4 regions of the Pallidibacillus thermolactis genome follow, and region 2 is predicted to be linked to each of the others. Evidence: riboswitches for the same ligand, from Rfam matches in the RefSeq annotation. Region 2 holds a riboswitch; each other region holds the start of a gene.

Region 1 (3,862 bases), on a different contig from region 2:
AAGGATTTGGTTATATGATTTAGTACTAATTTACTCACGGTTATTTTCCTCCCTTGGCCGCCAACGAATCATCCATTTTTCAAACATCATTATAGCTCCTAACAATAGTAAGCTAATTAGAATGATAAAAATGATGGCGACAAATACGCGATCTGTACGGAAAGACGATTGGGATAATTGCATATAAACTCCAATTCCCTTACTAGCTCCTAACCATTCAGATATAACAGCTCCCATGACACTATACGTCGCAGATATTTTGATTCCAGAAAATAATGATGGTAGAGCATTCGGCCACTCTAGTTTCCAAAAAATTTGCTTTTTCGTTGCTCCAGCCATTTTCATATAATTCATAATATCACGATCAATTTGCTTGAAACCATCTAATAAGGCTATTGTAATCGGGAAAAAACAAACTAAGATAATGACAATGATTTTCGGAAGCATACCAAATCCAAACCATATTACCAGTAATGGAGCAAGTACTATAATTGGAATATTTTGTGAAATAATAAGAAGTGGATAAAAAGCTTCTCTTAAAAATGGAACAATATGCAAAATGGTACCTGTAACAATACCGATGGCACAACCGAGCAAAAGACCAATAATACATAATTGGATCGTTGGCCAAAGATGTTCTAAATACACGTCTGTTCCATGTACAAGTTCAATAAATATGTGTGATGGTGATGGAAGTAGCCATTGTTCAATATTAAAGATCTTAACAAAAAACTCCCAAATGATGAATAAAAGAAGGAGAACCGAAGTTGGTCTCCATCCTTTGATTATTAGTGTTTTCATTATCTGTACTTTTCAGTCAATTGGTCCATTGACGCCCCTTCTTCTGGATTAAAATACACTTTAATTTGTGAAATGATACTTGGTGCACCAAGTTCAACCATCCGCTCATTCATTTTTTCAACAATAGCAAGTAGTTCATGTAAATCGCCTTCCATTGTCGTCTCCAACGGATTTACTTGATATTTAACACCAGAGTTTATTATTACGGAAATTGCCTCGTCAATATATGGAATAGGGTCTCCCCCATTTTTCGTACGTGGTATGATTTGAATACTAACTAACGCATTAGCCATTCTGTTCACTCCTATTCAGGTAAAAATTCATTCGTAAATGCTTTTTCTGCCTCTAATTCTTTTTCCATTAAACCATTTTCAAACATCCAATCAGCATAATTTTTCCAAACCTCTAACTTTTGTTCACCCCAACGTGGAGCATCATCTTGATACTTTGCTGATAGCCATTCTTGGCTTTTTCGTACTAATTCTGCGTCTAATTCCGGAACTGCATCAATTAAAAGGTTAGCTGCTTCTTCTGGATTTTTAATGGCAAATTCATATCCTTTGGCTACTGCGGCAATAAACTTTCGAACAGTTTCTGGATTATCCGAAATTAGCTCTTCATTTGTAATAATGACCGGTGTATAGTAATCAAGTTTCTCGCTATAATCTGCTAACCATACCATATTGATCGGAATTTCTCTCATCTCCGCTTCTATACCAGTCCAACCATAATAAATCCAAAAGAAATCGATATTTTGTTGGAGCGCTGTAAAAAAATCTGTATTTCCGACATTGAGAATTTCTACTTTATCAATACTTGCTTTTTCTTGTTTCATTAATGACTCAATAACGGCTGCTTCTATTGGTGAGCCCCAACCACCATAAGTTTTTCCTTCAAAATCTTTTGGAGATGTAATATTTTGTTCTTTTAACGACGCAAATCCAGATGTATTATGTTGGATTATAGCTGCAATTGAAACTAATGGGATATCTTGAGTTCTAGCAAGGGTAACTCCTTCTTGGTAACTGATACCAAAATCGGCTTGAGCTGAAGCAACTAAATTTTCTGCCGTTGCTTCTCCAGGCATAATAATTTCAACATCAAGTCCCTCTTCTTCAAAAAAACCTTTATCCTGTGCGACATACAAACCAGTATGATTCGTATTTGGTGTCCAGTCTAACACGAGTTTGACTTTTTCTAACCCCTCATTTGATTCATTGTTATTTGGTGATCCCTCTTGTTCATTATTGCCACAACCAGCAAGTAAACCAAGACAGATCAACAATGAAAAAATTTTCTTCATTTGATTTCCCTCTCTTTTTTCTTGATTATTTTTAAGTTTTGCATAAAATACCATAACTAAACTAAGTTTGAGAGAAACCAATTAAAACGTTTGAGATACTGGTTAACGATGGCCAAAAGTATATAAGGAAAGAAGAAATTACCTTATGAATGAAAAAAACCTAGGAACAACCTAGGGCTTACACATAGCATATGTAAATTTATTTACATAAGTATGTTCCCTACGCTGGTATTAGCCAGATCAGGTTCAAGGGTCTACATCTAACGGATGTACTCTCAACCAGCATCACTGGTTCCCCTACAAACTTATTAATAGTTACGACATTTTTCTACATATTACTCTGCCATAAATTTCACATAAAGGCAATTATTTTTATATGCACTTATTGTAAGAACTGTATCAATAAATTTGATTATGTATACTTGTCGATAAAATTGGGTTAGGATTATTTGTTCAAGGTATCCAACAAATTATCTTTTAGAGGGATATCTAAGATCGTGTTCATCTTCACCTAGTGTCGAGTTCGAAGACATTTCCATCGCTTTCCCTCGTCTTATTGTCATAATATCTCGAATACAATTCAACAATTTTGAATTGTTGCCTCATTCCTTACTTAGCTCATTTAACAAATCATCGATCTAAGCATAAAGTTTATATTTATTTTTTTGTTAATGATTTTTTTCATAATGAAAAGATATCCTCTAATCTATCTCCCTTCAATTATTTTAGTCATGCTCGACTGGAATTTACTTTTTTATCGCTTTAATTACAATGGTTTCAATAAACCTCCATGGAATTAAAGCTTTCCCTAATGTAACAAATCGAGTTATTCCACCGATCGGATAGCGCAATTTAGGACGTTTTGAATGAACAATTTTTAAAATAAGTTGAACGACTTGAATCGGATCTTGTGCATTTATTGCTGATTGTTCAGCCTGTTCTAGTAATTTCTTTTGAAATAAGGAACGGTCATCTTTTTTAGTAATTCGACTCAAGCCTTTCTTCCATATATTTGTTTGATAAGATGCAGGCTCAACGATTGTAACCCAAATGTTCTCATCTAACAGTTCCAGTCGTAAACTTTCACTCCAGCCTTCGAGGGCAAATTTTGATGATGTATACGGAGAAAGACCAGGAAAGCCGAACAAACCACTAACACTGCTAATATTAATTATCTTTCCCCCACCATTATTTTGTATCAAAGGAAGAAAGGTGCGTGTTACACGAATATGTCCAAAAACATTCGTCTGAAACTGTTCAATCCACATATCATCCGTTACTTCTTCAAAAAATCCCCCTTGGGCATAACCTGCATTGTTTATTAAAAGATCAATCTTATTGAATTTATATCTCACTTGTTCATATGCTTTTTCCACTTCATTCGATTTTGTAATATCCATCTGAACACATTCGATTTGATTTTCAACTTTTGCTTCTTTTGCTTTGTTTAGCAAATCATTTCGATTTTTTAAATCCCGCATTGTAGCAAATACAAAGTAACCTGCTTTTGCTAATTCAATCGATGTTAATAAACCAAACCCACTATTCGTTCCGGTAATAACTGCAATTTTCAATGTTACCTCTCCCTACCAATTTCCATTACACTCTTAATCTTATCAGGAATCATAACCGATTCTAACTTAAAATCAACGGGTTCAAAACTAGAATCAATACATTCTCTCCAATATTTCAAATGGATTTGATCCACCCAATGCTCTGATTCTTCTACATTTTGTCCTCCTTCGCCTTGAACAGAAA
Region 2 (3,862 bases):
AACAAAACAAAGATCAACAACTTATGAAATTAAAGGAATTTTTAAAAATCCCTAGTGTTTCTGCATTATCCAAACATAAAAAAGATATACATAAGGCGGCTAGATGGTTAAGTAACGAGTTAGAACGAATTGGCATGGAAAATGTAAAAGTGATGGAAACAGAAGGTCATCCTATCGTATATGCTGACTGGATCCATGCAGATCATAAGCCTACTGTATTAATTTATGGTCATTATGATGTTCAACCTGTAGATCCATTACATTTATGGGAAACACCACCTTTTGAGCCAACTGTTCGCGATGGCAAAATATTTGCACGCGGAGCCAGTGATGACAAAGGACAAGTTTTTATGCATATAAAAGCATTGGAAGCATTATTAAAAACGGAAGGGAAGCTACCAATAAACATAAAAATAATAATTGAAGGTGAAGAGGAGATCGGTAGCCCTCACTTACCTAAGTTTATTGAAGAAAATAAGGAATTATTGCAAGCTGACGTCTTAGTGATTTCCGATACTGGTATGATTGAAAAAGGAAAACCTTCCATTACATACGGATTAAGAGGATTAACTGGTTTACAAATTGACATTCAAGGAGCAAAAACCGACCTTCATTCCGGTGCCTATGGTGGCGGTGTTCAAAACGCAGCCCATGCTCTCGTTCAATTATTATCCACTTTTCATGATGAAGAAGGACGTATAATGGTCGATGGATTTTATGATAATGTACTATCAATAACAGATGAGGAAAAACAAGCGATTAATGCTTTACAATTAGACGATGAAAAGGTGAGAACAGAACTTGGTGTTCCTGAATTATTTGGTGAACCTGGATACAGTTTTTACGAAAGAACGAGTTATCGTCCAACATTAGAAATTAATGGGATGTATAGCGGTTTTCAAGAGGAAGGAATTAAAACCGTTTTACCAAACCAAGCTAGCGCAAAGATCACATGTCGTTTAGTACCCAATCAAGAACCTGAACAAATTTTAGAACTTATTAAACAACATATTGAGAAACATAAACCGAAAGGAGTGACAGTAAAAATTACTCCATTTGATTCCGGTGCTCCTTTTGTAACACCGCTTAATCACCCGGCAATTCAAGCAGCAGGTCGTGCTGCTTCTAAAATTTACGGTACCGAAACAGCTTATATTCGTAGCGGTGGCTCTATACCAATTGTCGCTGACTTTGCTCAAATTTTACAAGTCCCAATTGTCTTACTAGGGTTTTCTCTAGATAGTGAAAACTTCCATGCTCCAAATGAACATTTCCATTTAGAGAATTTTTATAAAGGGATGCAAACGATGTGTGAATATTGGAATGAATTGGCTGAAATACGATTCAAATAAGATGTACCCCCTTCCTTAATTGGATGGGGGTTAAAAATTATTTATTTAGTCGTACAGACATATTTTTCCTTCTACTTTCTGTTAATATACGAGGGGATATTGAAATTAATAAAATAAGTACGATAATACAGAACAAGAATGAACCTAATCCAGCTGGACCATTTACGACTAAAGAGTACAACCAAACCGGTTGGCCTTCGGGCGCATAACTTCCCCAAAAAACTATACCAGCAATATAATGAACTAGATAACGAGCAAAACTACCAACAAATGTAGCTATTATTATATAGAAAAAACCAATGTTCTTCTTCCCTTCGTCAAAACAATTTTGTATCATTCCCATAAACAATCCGGCAAAACCAATAAAAGCAAATGCAACAAAGTATTCAATTATAAACTGAAACCAATGAAGGATATAAGCATCACCGAAAATTACTTGAAGTACTCCCCAGAGAAATCCAGATAATACACCATATTTAAATCCCCATCTAAAAGATAGAATGAACACAGGGACCATTGCGAAGGAAATAGATATCCATGGTCCTAATTGTATCGATGGTAATAAATCGATAATAAACGCTAATGCTGCCAAAATCGATGTTTCAATGAGTGGTTGTAATTGATTTGTGCGCATAAAAAAACCTCCTATGTAATTTAACGAAACGTTCCATAGGAAGCTCAGAAAAGGAGAAAAGATTACGTACATTCTCTTTTCTTCCACAATCCCTACGCCAGTACTAACTGAACAGGTTCAAAGGGTCAGAATAAAAAGACATATCGTCAATTTATTCACTCTCAGCATAAGCTCCCCCTGTGGAAACGTTGTTTCATATCATCTTTAATTATAAACGATAACAAGAAAAATACAACGCTTATATGAAAAACGTATAAATTTAGGACTGTCATAAAGACAGCCCTATTTCTAACTCATGTGTAATCAACTTTCATTCGTTTTTACTGAAACGGATTGTTTTTTACCTTCACGATAAAACTCAAGCTCTATAGTATCTCCAGGCTTCACTTTACTATACAAATATTTTCGTAGCTCAGTTGTATTTTTCACTTCATTACCATTAATACCTACAATAACATCATTTACTTTCAGACCAGCCTTTGCAGCGGGTGAACCTTCTTTAACCCCTGCTACAACAATACCTTGTTCAATATTTCCGAACATACTCTGACGATAAAACTGAACAATGTCAGCCATATCATACATTTCGATTCCGATGAATGGTCGTTTGACTTGTCCATTCTCGATTAATTGTTCTGCAATTGGAAGAACATCGTTCGCTGGAATAGCAAAACCTAAACCTTCTACTCTTTCATCGGCAATTTTTAAACTATTTATACCGATTACTTCTCCACTTGCATTAATTAAAGCACCACCACTATTTCCTGGATTTATTGCTGCATCGGTTTGGATTACATCTAATTCCCATTCACCTGCAGAAGTTTTTACTCCAACTGTTCGGTCAATTGCACTAATAATCCCTTGTGTAACGGTTCTAGAAAATTCAAGTCCTAGTGGATTACCAATTGCAATGACTTCATCTCCTGGACGTAATTTACTTGAATCACCAAAACTTGCAACTTTATCAACATGAGCTTGATCGATCTTCAATACTGCTAAATCGGTTAACGCATCCGCTCCAACTATTTCAGCTTTTACCGTTTCACCATCATATAAAGAAACTTCAACTTCATTCGCTCCTTCAATGACGTGGTTATTTGTAATAATATATCCATATTGATCATCCTTATGGAAAATAACTCCAGAACCTGTTCCAGCTTGGACATTTTCTTGTTGGAAATAAAACTGGTTGTTAAGCTGTTGTAAATTAATTACCCCCACAATTGTAGGAGATAATTCTTCAACTATATCAGCTATAGATGCATTGTCAGCTGAAGCAAAGGTTGGAGTATATTCCACATCAGATGATTTATTTTGTAGCTGTGTCGAATTAGATGAGTGATCGCCATTTTCAAAAGGTAGATCAAAATAAGCTATCGCTGAAATGGTTAAAGCCGAACTTATTACACCGACTAACAAATAGGAAACTACTTTTTTAAACCAACGTTTTTTCATGCTATTTTTTAGTTTGAATTTTTGATCATCGTGCTTATTTATACCTTCAAAAGTATCCCTATAATCATTTGAGCTTTCATATTTGTTGATAATATCACTTTGTTCACCATGCTCACTTTCAAAACTATTCACCTTCTGTGTACTAGTTTGTTGTAATTGGAATTGCTGATCCTTATAATTAGTCTGTTTACGATTTTCGCTATTAACTGATTCTGGTGAATTTAAACTTTCATTTGAATCAAAATTTGATTGATTTTTTGTATGATTATCCATTTTCTCTACCCTCACTCCCTACTTCTCACATCTATTGTAGTCAACATTTATGAAAAAACTGTGAAAAGAGATGAAAAAATTGTTGAAAACGATCATTGATATAACATTACTTAATACGTTAAAACAGAATTTTTATCACGGTCATTAT
Region 3 (3,862 bases), on a different contig from region 2:
TAGATAACTGGTCAAATATGAACGATAGGAATTCTTAATAGTTGAAAAAGCGAAAGTGTACAGGGTGCAATCGTTTCGATAAAAGAGTGCCTATAATCCCATTTTTGAATCAAAAATAGATGGAGAGAGAGAAGTATAGATATTTGGTCGTGAAACCGAAAAAAATGAAGCTACTTAACTATTGAAAAAATTTATATATTATTATTAAAATAATCATAATTGTCTATAAAATATAAATCATTATTGATACTTGATTTCATTAGATAATTTATTGCAATGTTATAATTAAGATAACTTACATTCTTCCGAAGAGGGGTTTTTTAAGAAAGAGGTAGTGGAATGGAACTACGACATTTAAAAACCTTCAAAGTTGTTGCAGAGGAATTGAATTTATCCAAGGCAGCAAACAAATTAGGCTACACACAACCCACCATTACGTTACAAATACAATCTCTTGAAAAAGAGCTTAATCATACCCTTTTTACAAGAATTGGAAAAAGGACAGTATTAACGACTGCTGGAAAACAGCTAAAGGTTCACGTTGATCAGATATTTTCACTTATTGCCCAAATGGAAAAAGAAATGGAAGAATTGCATGGACCTAAAGGAATTTTAACAATAGCAGCATCTGAATACTACTGTACAAGGCGGTTATCACACATTATAAAACATTATAAGGAATTGTATCCGAACGTTCGGGTGAATCTTCTACCATTAAATAGTGCACATGCCATTCAAAGTGTGAAGGACCATGTTGCAGATATTGCAATCATTGCTGGTAATTTTCATGAAATAGATATGAGACAAATCTTTTTAGAGGAAGAAAAAACTTTTTTGGTTGTGTCCTCACAAATTAGCAAAGATCGTAGTTTGGAAGATATCTTTGGTCTGTATCCATTTATCTCTTACGATAAAAATTGTAGTTTCAGTAGTATTATTAACCGCTATTTCAAAACAAGCAAGTTGCAGCCTCAATCTATGATTGTGGTTGGTGGCAGCGATGAAACGGTTAAAAGTGCTGTATTAAATGGAACCGGATATGCCATATTAGGAGAAAATATTATAAAAAAAGAGTTGGAGGAGGGCTCTATCACCATCCTTCAACCTGTATCCGAACCGATTACTACGTTTTGTATTAACTTAAAGGTTCGCTCAGAAGAACCTAATATTCAAACATTTTGTAGTGTTTTACAAAGGGTATGGTGAAATAAAATTATTAACTTATGTAAGATTGTATTGACTTTACTGAAAAGTGTGTGTAAAGTGATAATTAAATGAATAGGAATGTATAGGAAGACACTAGGGGAGCCTTTCGGCTGAGACGGGAAGTATCCCGGACCCTTTGAACCTGATCTAGTTCATACTAGCGTAGGGAAGTGGAGTCCGTGCAAGAGTATATTTAAAAGTATTCTGCCGCTCCATTTTGGTGCGGTTTTTTTATGTCTTTATTCTGCAATTGCTTCCTAACTAGCGTCTTCCACTATAACTAATAAGGAGGCATAAATAAACATGAGTTTTTCTGTAGAACTGAGAAAAGAAGCAGATCCGATTTTTAATGCTATTTTTGAGCATCCATTTGTACAGGGAATAGCAAATGGAGATTTAAAGAAGGAACAACTAATTCATTATGTAAAGCAAGACTTTGAGTATTTAAATGCCTTTATACGAATCTATGGAATGGCAATTTCAAAGTGTAAAGATCGTAAGGATATGGAAATGTTTAATAAGCAAATTTCTTTTATTTTGAATAGTGAAACACATCCACATCATAACTTTTGTCAAGTTGCAGATGTCAAATACGAAGAATTACAAGGGTACCCATTGTCTCCAACCGCACATCAATACATACGGCATATGCTGACGGTTGCTCATGAAGGGACATTGGGTGAAATTATTGCAGTTTTATTGCCGTGCCCGTGGACTTACTGGGAAATAGGGAAGCGATTATTAACAGAAGTGAACCCAGACCGTTCACATCCATTTTATGAATGGATCCATTTCTATGGCAATCGGACCGATTCAATCACAACAAAGTTTTGTGCACGGCTTGATGAACTGGTAAAGGAAGCGACAAACATAGAAAAAGAAAAAATGAAGGAACATTTCTTACTTAGCTGTCAGCTTGAATATATGTTTTGGGATATGGCTTATAAACTTGAGGATTGGCCTGTAAAAATGGAGGTAATACAATCTTGACTTGGAAAATGAAAGAAATCGTCTTAGCGGTTATTTTATCAGTAATTTGTGGTGTGATCTATTTAGGCTGGTCTACACTTTGGATTCCGATTTCTGCTGTAATTGGGCCTGTCGGTGCCAGTTTTATGTTTGGCATCTGGGTGATCGCTAGTCCTATTGTTGCCTATATCATTCGTAAACCAGGTGCGGCATTTGTCGCAGAAGTTACGGCTGCAGCAGTGGAATTATTTACAGGAAGTCATTTTGGATTAGCTGCCTTATTAGTAGGACTATTTCAAGGGATTGGTTCTGAAATTGCTTTTGCCATATTCAGATACAAGCGATATAACCTTTTTACTTTAATGCTTTCTGGTGCTTTGGCGGCCGTTTTTGGAATGATTTATAATTTGTTGGCAAAAGGTTTTGGATATTACTCGACAGAGGTATTATTAACTACGTTAGGTATTCATATTATCAGCGGTATGATTCTTGGCGGTTGGTTAGCAAAAGTAGTAGTAGATACATTGGCAAAAACAGGTGTGTTAGAACAATATGCAATTATGAAAGAAAAAAGAAAAAAGGAAGATGCCAATGGACATGTTTCTGGGCTGTAATGATCTTTCTGTCCGTTATTATAACCGTTCAGAACACATATTGAAAAATATTACGCTATCTATTAATAAAGGAGAAAAGGTATTGATACTTGGACCAAGCGGAGGTGGGAAATCAACTTTGATTTCCACTCTCGCTGGGATCATTCCAGAGTATATAGAAGCAGAAGTAACAGGACAAGTATTTCTGAGAGATAATGTGGGAATTATGTTTCAGGATCCTGACTCTCAATTTTGTATGTTGCATGTGGATGAAGAGATTGCATTTAGCCTTGAGAACCGATCCGTTCCTCAAACCGAAATGGACAATATTATCTCTAATTTAATGAATCAAGTCGGTTTAAAAGTAGATAAGAAAACCCCTATCGATACATTATCAGGCGGAATGAAACAAAGACTAGCTTTAGCTTGTTTACTAGCCTTGGAGCCAGAGGTGCTGTTCTTTGATGAACCAACTGCTCAGTTAGATCCAGCTGGCAGGAAAGAAATACTTGAAATATTACACCGACTATCTCAAAAAACAAATCAAACAATGATTTTTGTTGAACATATGTTAGACGGCTGTATTGAGTGGATGGATCGGATTATTATGTTAAATGAGGGCGGAAATGTGATTGGAGATGGAGAGCCCGAGGACATTATCCATCATTTTACTAATGAAATGAAAGAAGCGGGAATTTGGCGTCCGAAACTTTATCCAAGCAAGTGGATTGAGGTTATTGAAAATCCTTCTCATCCATTATCCATCAAATTATCGAAACAATTTAAATCAAAGTGTCAGACTGCAATAAAAGATTATAAAATTGAAAATCCGATCATTTCGGCAGAAAATGTGACAATTGGATACGGAAGGAAGTCTATTGTAAAAGAAATTAATCTAGCAATAGACAAAGGAGAATGGATCTCCATTGTTGGAGAAAATGGAAGTGGAAAAAGCACTTTACTGAAAAGTCTTATCCGCTTGGAACCAATAAAAAAAGGAAACATATTTATTCAGGGTAAGGAACTAACGAATTGGTCAGATCGTGAATTGTATGAACAAGTAGGTTTTGTCTTTCAAAATCCGGAACATCAAT
Region 4 (3,862 bases), on a different contig from region 2:
CTCTTCAATTCCGTTTACTTCATTCGCCATCACCGGTGATGCTCCAATTGCTAACGTAACATTGGCACAATCATTGATTGTCACCGTATTTGTCAAAAAGTGAACAAGTGGTTGTTCTGCTTTTACTTTTTCAAATAACAACTTTGCTTCTGTTTTATTCATTAAAAGCCAGCTCCTTTTTATACAGTTGGTAAAAATGATGAGTTGGTCCATGACCATGTCCTAAGTCAAGACTATGTTCGATTGCTACACTGATATAACATTTCGCCTTTTGAACTGCATCTAGCAAGGACATTCCCTTCGCTAAGTTTGCTGCAATTGCCGCAGATAGTGTACAACCTGTGCCATGGGTATTCTTTGTATAGAATCTTTTTCCTTCAATTAAATGGAACGTTTGACCATCGTAAAATAAATCGTTAGGCTCGCTGTTAAGGTGACCCCCCTTTAAAAGAACTGTTTTTACTCCAAGTTCATAAATCTTTTCACAAGCTTTTTTCATATCATCCAAATTCGTAATCGTAAGCCCAGTCAGCACTTCTGCTTCCGGAATATTTGGTGTGATCACTGTCGCAAGTGGTAACAACTCTTTTAATTTTTCAACTGCTTCTGGTTGCAATAGATGATGACCGCCTTTTGATACCATGACCGGGTCAAGAACGATAAACGACGGTTTATACTTTTTCAAACCTTCAATAACAACTTCAATTGTTTCTGGCTTTGATAACATTCCTATTTTAACCGCATCAACCTGAATATCATCAAATACTGCTTCAATCTGATCACGAATAATGTCCGTATCAATATCTTGAACAGATCGAACTTCCACCGTATTTTGGGCGGTCACTGCAGTAATGACTGACATGCCATAAACCCCATTTGCCGAAAAAGCTTTTAGATCTGCTTGAATGCCTGCCCCGCCTCCGGAATCAGAACCCGCGATCGTAAGTGCTGTTTTCATAAATTAAACCTCCTATTATTTTGTTACGGCTCATAACTTTCAGAAGCCCGTATGCCATTAATGCACCGGCAAAGGATGCCATTAAAAAGCTTGGAATTAATCCAAACAGCGTTGCCTTTTGTCCCATAAAGAGAATACCGATTGGATATGTAGCCATCGCCCCGAATATCCCGGTACCTACAACTTCACCAAAGGCTGCTAAGGATAACTTTTTGGTTTTTGAAAAAATAATGGCTGCTAAAAAGGCGCCAATCATACTTCCTGGATAAGCAAATAAACTTCCCGTTCCCATCATGTTTCGTAATGTTGAAGTAAGAAACGCTTGTAATGTGGCATACCAGGGCCCTAATAGAACTGCTGAAATGACATTAGCAAAGTGTTGAATTGGAAAAATTTTGGCAAAACCTAACGGGATATAAATGAGTGTACTTGTTGCTGTCGTAAGTCCCGCAATAATGGCTGTGTACGTTATTTTTCTCGTTTTATTCACCAGTTCCGCCTCCATATTAAATTGGCCAATCTTGTTTGTAATAGTTCATATCCCAGAATAAATATTCATATTTCGATGTCATTTGGAAATGTTTCTCTAAAACAGCTAATTCTCTTTCTGGTTTTCCTTCCGCTAATTCATCCATAAGTTGAATAAGGGCCTTCGCGCCTTCACCAAAAGTCTCAGAGTCATATGTTTCAACCCACTTACGGTAAGGGTTTGATGCCAATATGTCACCATATTGTTTTCTCAGTAGCTTACCAATTTCCCAATAATCCCAAGCACAAGGAAGTAAACAAGCAACAACTTCCGCTAAACTACCATTATGAGCCGCCGTTAGCATATAGGATGTATAAGCAACGTTTACCGGTGTTGGCTTTGTCGCTTCTAACTCCTCATTTGTAATCCCAAATTCCGCTGCAAATTGACGATGTAATTCCATTTCAAAATGTAAAGTGTCATGAAGCACTTGTGAGAATTTTTGCATTGTTTCTAGGTTCGTTGCCTTCGTAACACCGATTGAAAATAGTTTGGCATAATCAATTAAGTACACATAATCTTGCTTCATATAATGAATAAATTTATCTTTATCTAAAGTTCCCTTCCCTAACTCCTGAACAAACGGATGGTTATGATTTTTCTCCCAAATCGGTTGTACGTTCTGAAATAATCTGTCAGTAAAAGTCATTATTTTTTCCATTTTAAATACTCCTCCCTTTTAAAATTAAAAAGCCACTTCCCGCGAAGGAAAGTGGCGTTATTTTCGATACATACATATGTATATACGAATTCCGACACTACTTCCCTACGCTAGTACGAACTAGATCAGGTTCAAAGGGTACTTCTCAGCCATATGGCGCCCCTAGTAGTCTTCTAAAATATTAAGTTTTTTCACAAAACAAAATAAAACCCCGCATTCTTTTCGAACCGCGGGGAAATCGTAACATCATCGTTTTTGTATCTAAATTTTATGTTACACTTCCCTACGCTAGTATGAACTAGATCAGGTTCAAAGGGTACTTCTCAGCCGACCGGCGCCCCTAGTGTAAATTGACTTTATTTTGTTTTGTTTCAACTTGATTGTAGCAAACTTTTCTTAGTTTGGCTATGAAAAGAACTAAAATCCTTTTAGAAGCTGTCAAATAATGTCCATAGCTACGGCTCGGAAAACAAAGTGCCTTTTTATGACAATGGCTTTTTCACCCGTTCAGAATCCAATGAAAATTTGTCAAGGACACGTTACCGCTCCAAGGAGAATTGGGTGTGCCACTTGATTGACCCTTCCATTAGAATGACAGACCGTTTTTTATACAAAATACACATATTTTCCATTGACAAGTTCCCGTTTGCATTCACCTTTGGAACGTAAATATTCTAAATGGGCAAGAGTTTCACCCACAGCAAACCGTGTTTCGTGAATAGTTTCAATAAAAGGAAACAGGACTTTACTAACTTGATAAACCGTACTTTCTTTTTGAATAGCCTCTAATGTTTTTTCAAGTCGTTCAGCATGATGAGCTTTAATCTCTTCTATTCGCTTGTTTGCATCGGTAAACGGCTCGCGATGCGACGGGATGACATACTCAGCATTGAGTTTTTTCACTTTTTCAAGGGAATGATAGTACGTTTGTAACGGATTCGGATCACCATGATACCAGTAACTTATATTCGGTGTAATTTTTGGTAAAATATGGTCTGTTGATAGCAAAACACTTTTTTCTTTATTAAAAAATACAATTAAACCATCGGAATGTCCTGGTGTAAAATAAATTTCGTATTCTAGCTTACCAATTTGTACCTTTTCCCCTTCTTGAAAAAAATGATTCACTTCAGGATACGGTGTTACTCTTGGCTTAAAAGATTTCGTATCGTCAGCCATTGCCTTTGCCGTATCTTTAGGAATCCCAGATAACTGATAATTGGTTTCCAATGAATCTAAAAAATTCTTTTCCCATGCCATAAATCCATCAGTAGCATCAATTTTAGACATAGATACTTTTGCACCCGTTTTTTGTTGAAGTCCACCGGCGTAACCAAAGTGATCAGGATGATAGTGGGTTATATAAATATCGGAAACTTCTTTTCCTTGAAGTTCCTCTTCCCACCGTTTTACCGTTGGTTTATTATGCAAACCGGCATCTATCACTATCCAACCATTGGGTCCTTCTACTAAGAAACAATTGACATGGTTCAGTCGAAAAGGCAAATCTAAGCGAATCCGTTTTAAACCAATCTCTTCTAACATACGATAGCCACCTTTAATTATTTTTTCCACATGTGAAAGTGAGCGTCAAATCTATTATTCTCCTTTAAAGTCAGGCTTCCGCTTTTCAAAAAAAGCACGTATTCCTTCTTTATGATCCTTTGTCTGGAATAATAATGCTTGCATAGTACTTTCTAACATCTGATTTGTT

The links. Region 2 has a riboswitch for thiamine pyrophosphate ahead of thiT (energy-coupled thiamine transporter ThiT). Riboswitches for the same ligand answer to the same signal wherever they lie in the genome.
Region 1: another riboswitch for thiamine pyrophosphate. It lies ahead of OEV82_RS11625 (ABC transporter substrate-binding protein); the one in region 2 lies ahead of thiT (energy-coupled thiamine transporter ThiT).
Region 3: another riboswitch for thiamine pyrophosphate. It lies ahead of tenA (thiaminase II); the one in region 2 lies ahead of thiT (energy-coupled thiamine transporter ThiT).
Region 4: another riboswitch for thiamine pyrophosphate. It lies ahead of tenA (thiaminase II); the one in region 2 lies ahead of thiT (energy-coupled thiamine transporter ThiT).

Annotation. Positions count from the first base shown of each region.
Region 1 covers NZ_JAOUSE010000038.1:13,697-17,558, reverse strand. The annotation lists gene OEV82_RS11640 (ABC transporter ATP-binding protein) at 1-38, opposite strand, end outside; gene OEV82_RS11635 (ABC transporter permease) at 31-801, opposite strand; gene OEV82_RS11630 (thiamine-binding protein) at 801-1,094, opposite strand; gene OEV82_RS11625 (ABC transporter substrate-binding protein) at 1,106-2,104, opposite strand; TPP riboswitch at 2,305-2,413, opposite strand; gene OEV82_RS11620 (SDR family oxidoreductase) at 2,851-3,678, opposite strand; gene OEV82_RS11615 (DUF6176 family protein) at 3,681-3,862, opposite strand, start outside.
Region 2 covers NZ_JAOUSE010000011.1:41,940-45,801, forward strand. The annotation lists gene OEV82_RS05905 (dipeptidase) at 1-1,352, shown strand, start outside; gene thiT (energy-coupled thiamine transporter ThiT) at 1,390-1,986, opposite strand; TPP riboswitch at 2,058-2,174, opposite strand; gene OEV82_RS05915 (S1C family serine protease) at 2,290-3,714, opposite strand.
Region 3 covers NZ_JAOUSE010000009.1:14,331-18,192, reverse strand. The annotation lists gene OEV82_RS05095 (LysR family transcriptional regulator) at 340-1,206, shown strand; TPP riboswitch at 1,292-1,392, shown strand; gene tenA (thiaminase II) at 1,510-2,196, shown strand; gene OEV82_RS05085 (ECF transporter S component) at 2,193-2,789, shown strand; gene OEV82_RS05080 (ABC transporter ATP-binding protein) at 2,767-3,862, shown strand, end outside.
Region 4 covers NZ_JAOUSE010000039.1:3,864-7,725, forward strand. The annotation lists gene thiM (hydroxyethylthiazole kinase) at 1-162, opposite strand, end outside; gene thiD (bifunctional hydroxymethylpyrimidine kinase/phosphomethylpyrimidine kinase) at 155-958, opposite strand; gene thiW (energy coupling factor transporter S component ThiW) at 927-1,448, opposite strand; gene tenA (thiaminase II) at 1,465-2,148, opposite strand; TPP riboswitch at 2,234-2,322, opposite strand; TPP riboswitch at 2,412-2,500, opposite strand; gene OEV82_RS11740 (MBL fold metallo-hydrolase) at 2,755-3,693, opposite strand; gene OEV82_RS11745 (enoyl-CoA hydratase/isomerase family protein) at 3,748-3,862, opposite strand, start outside.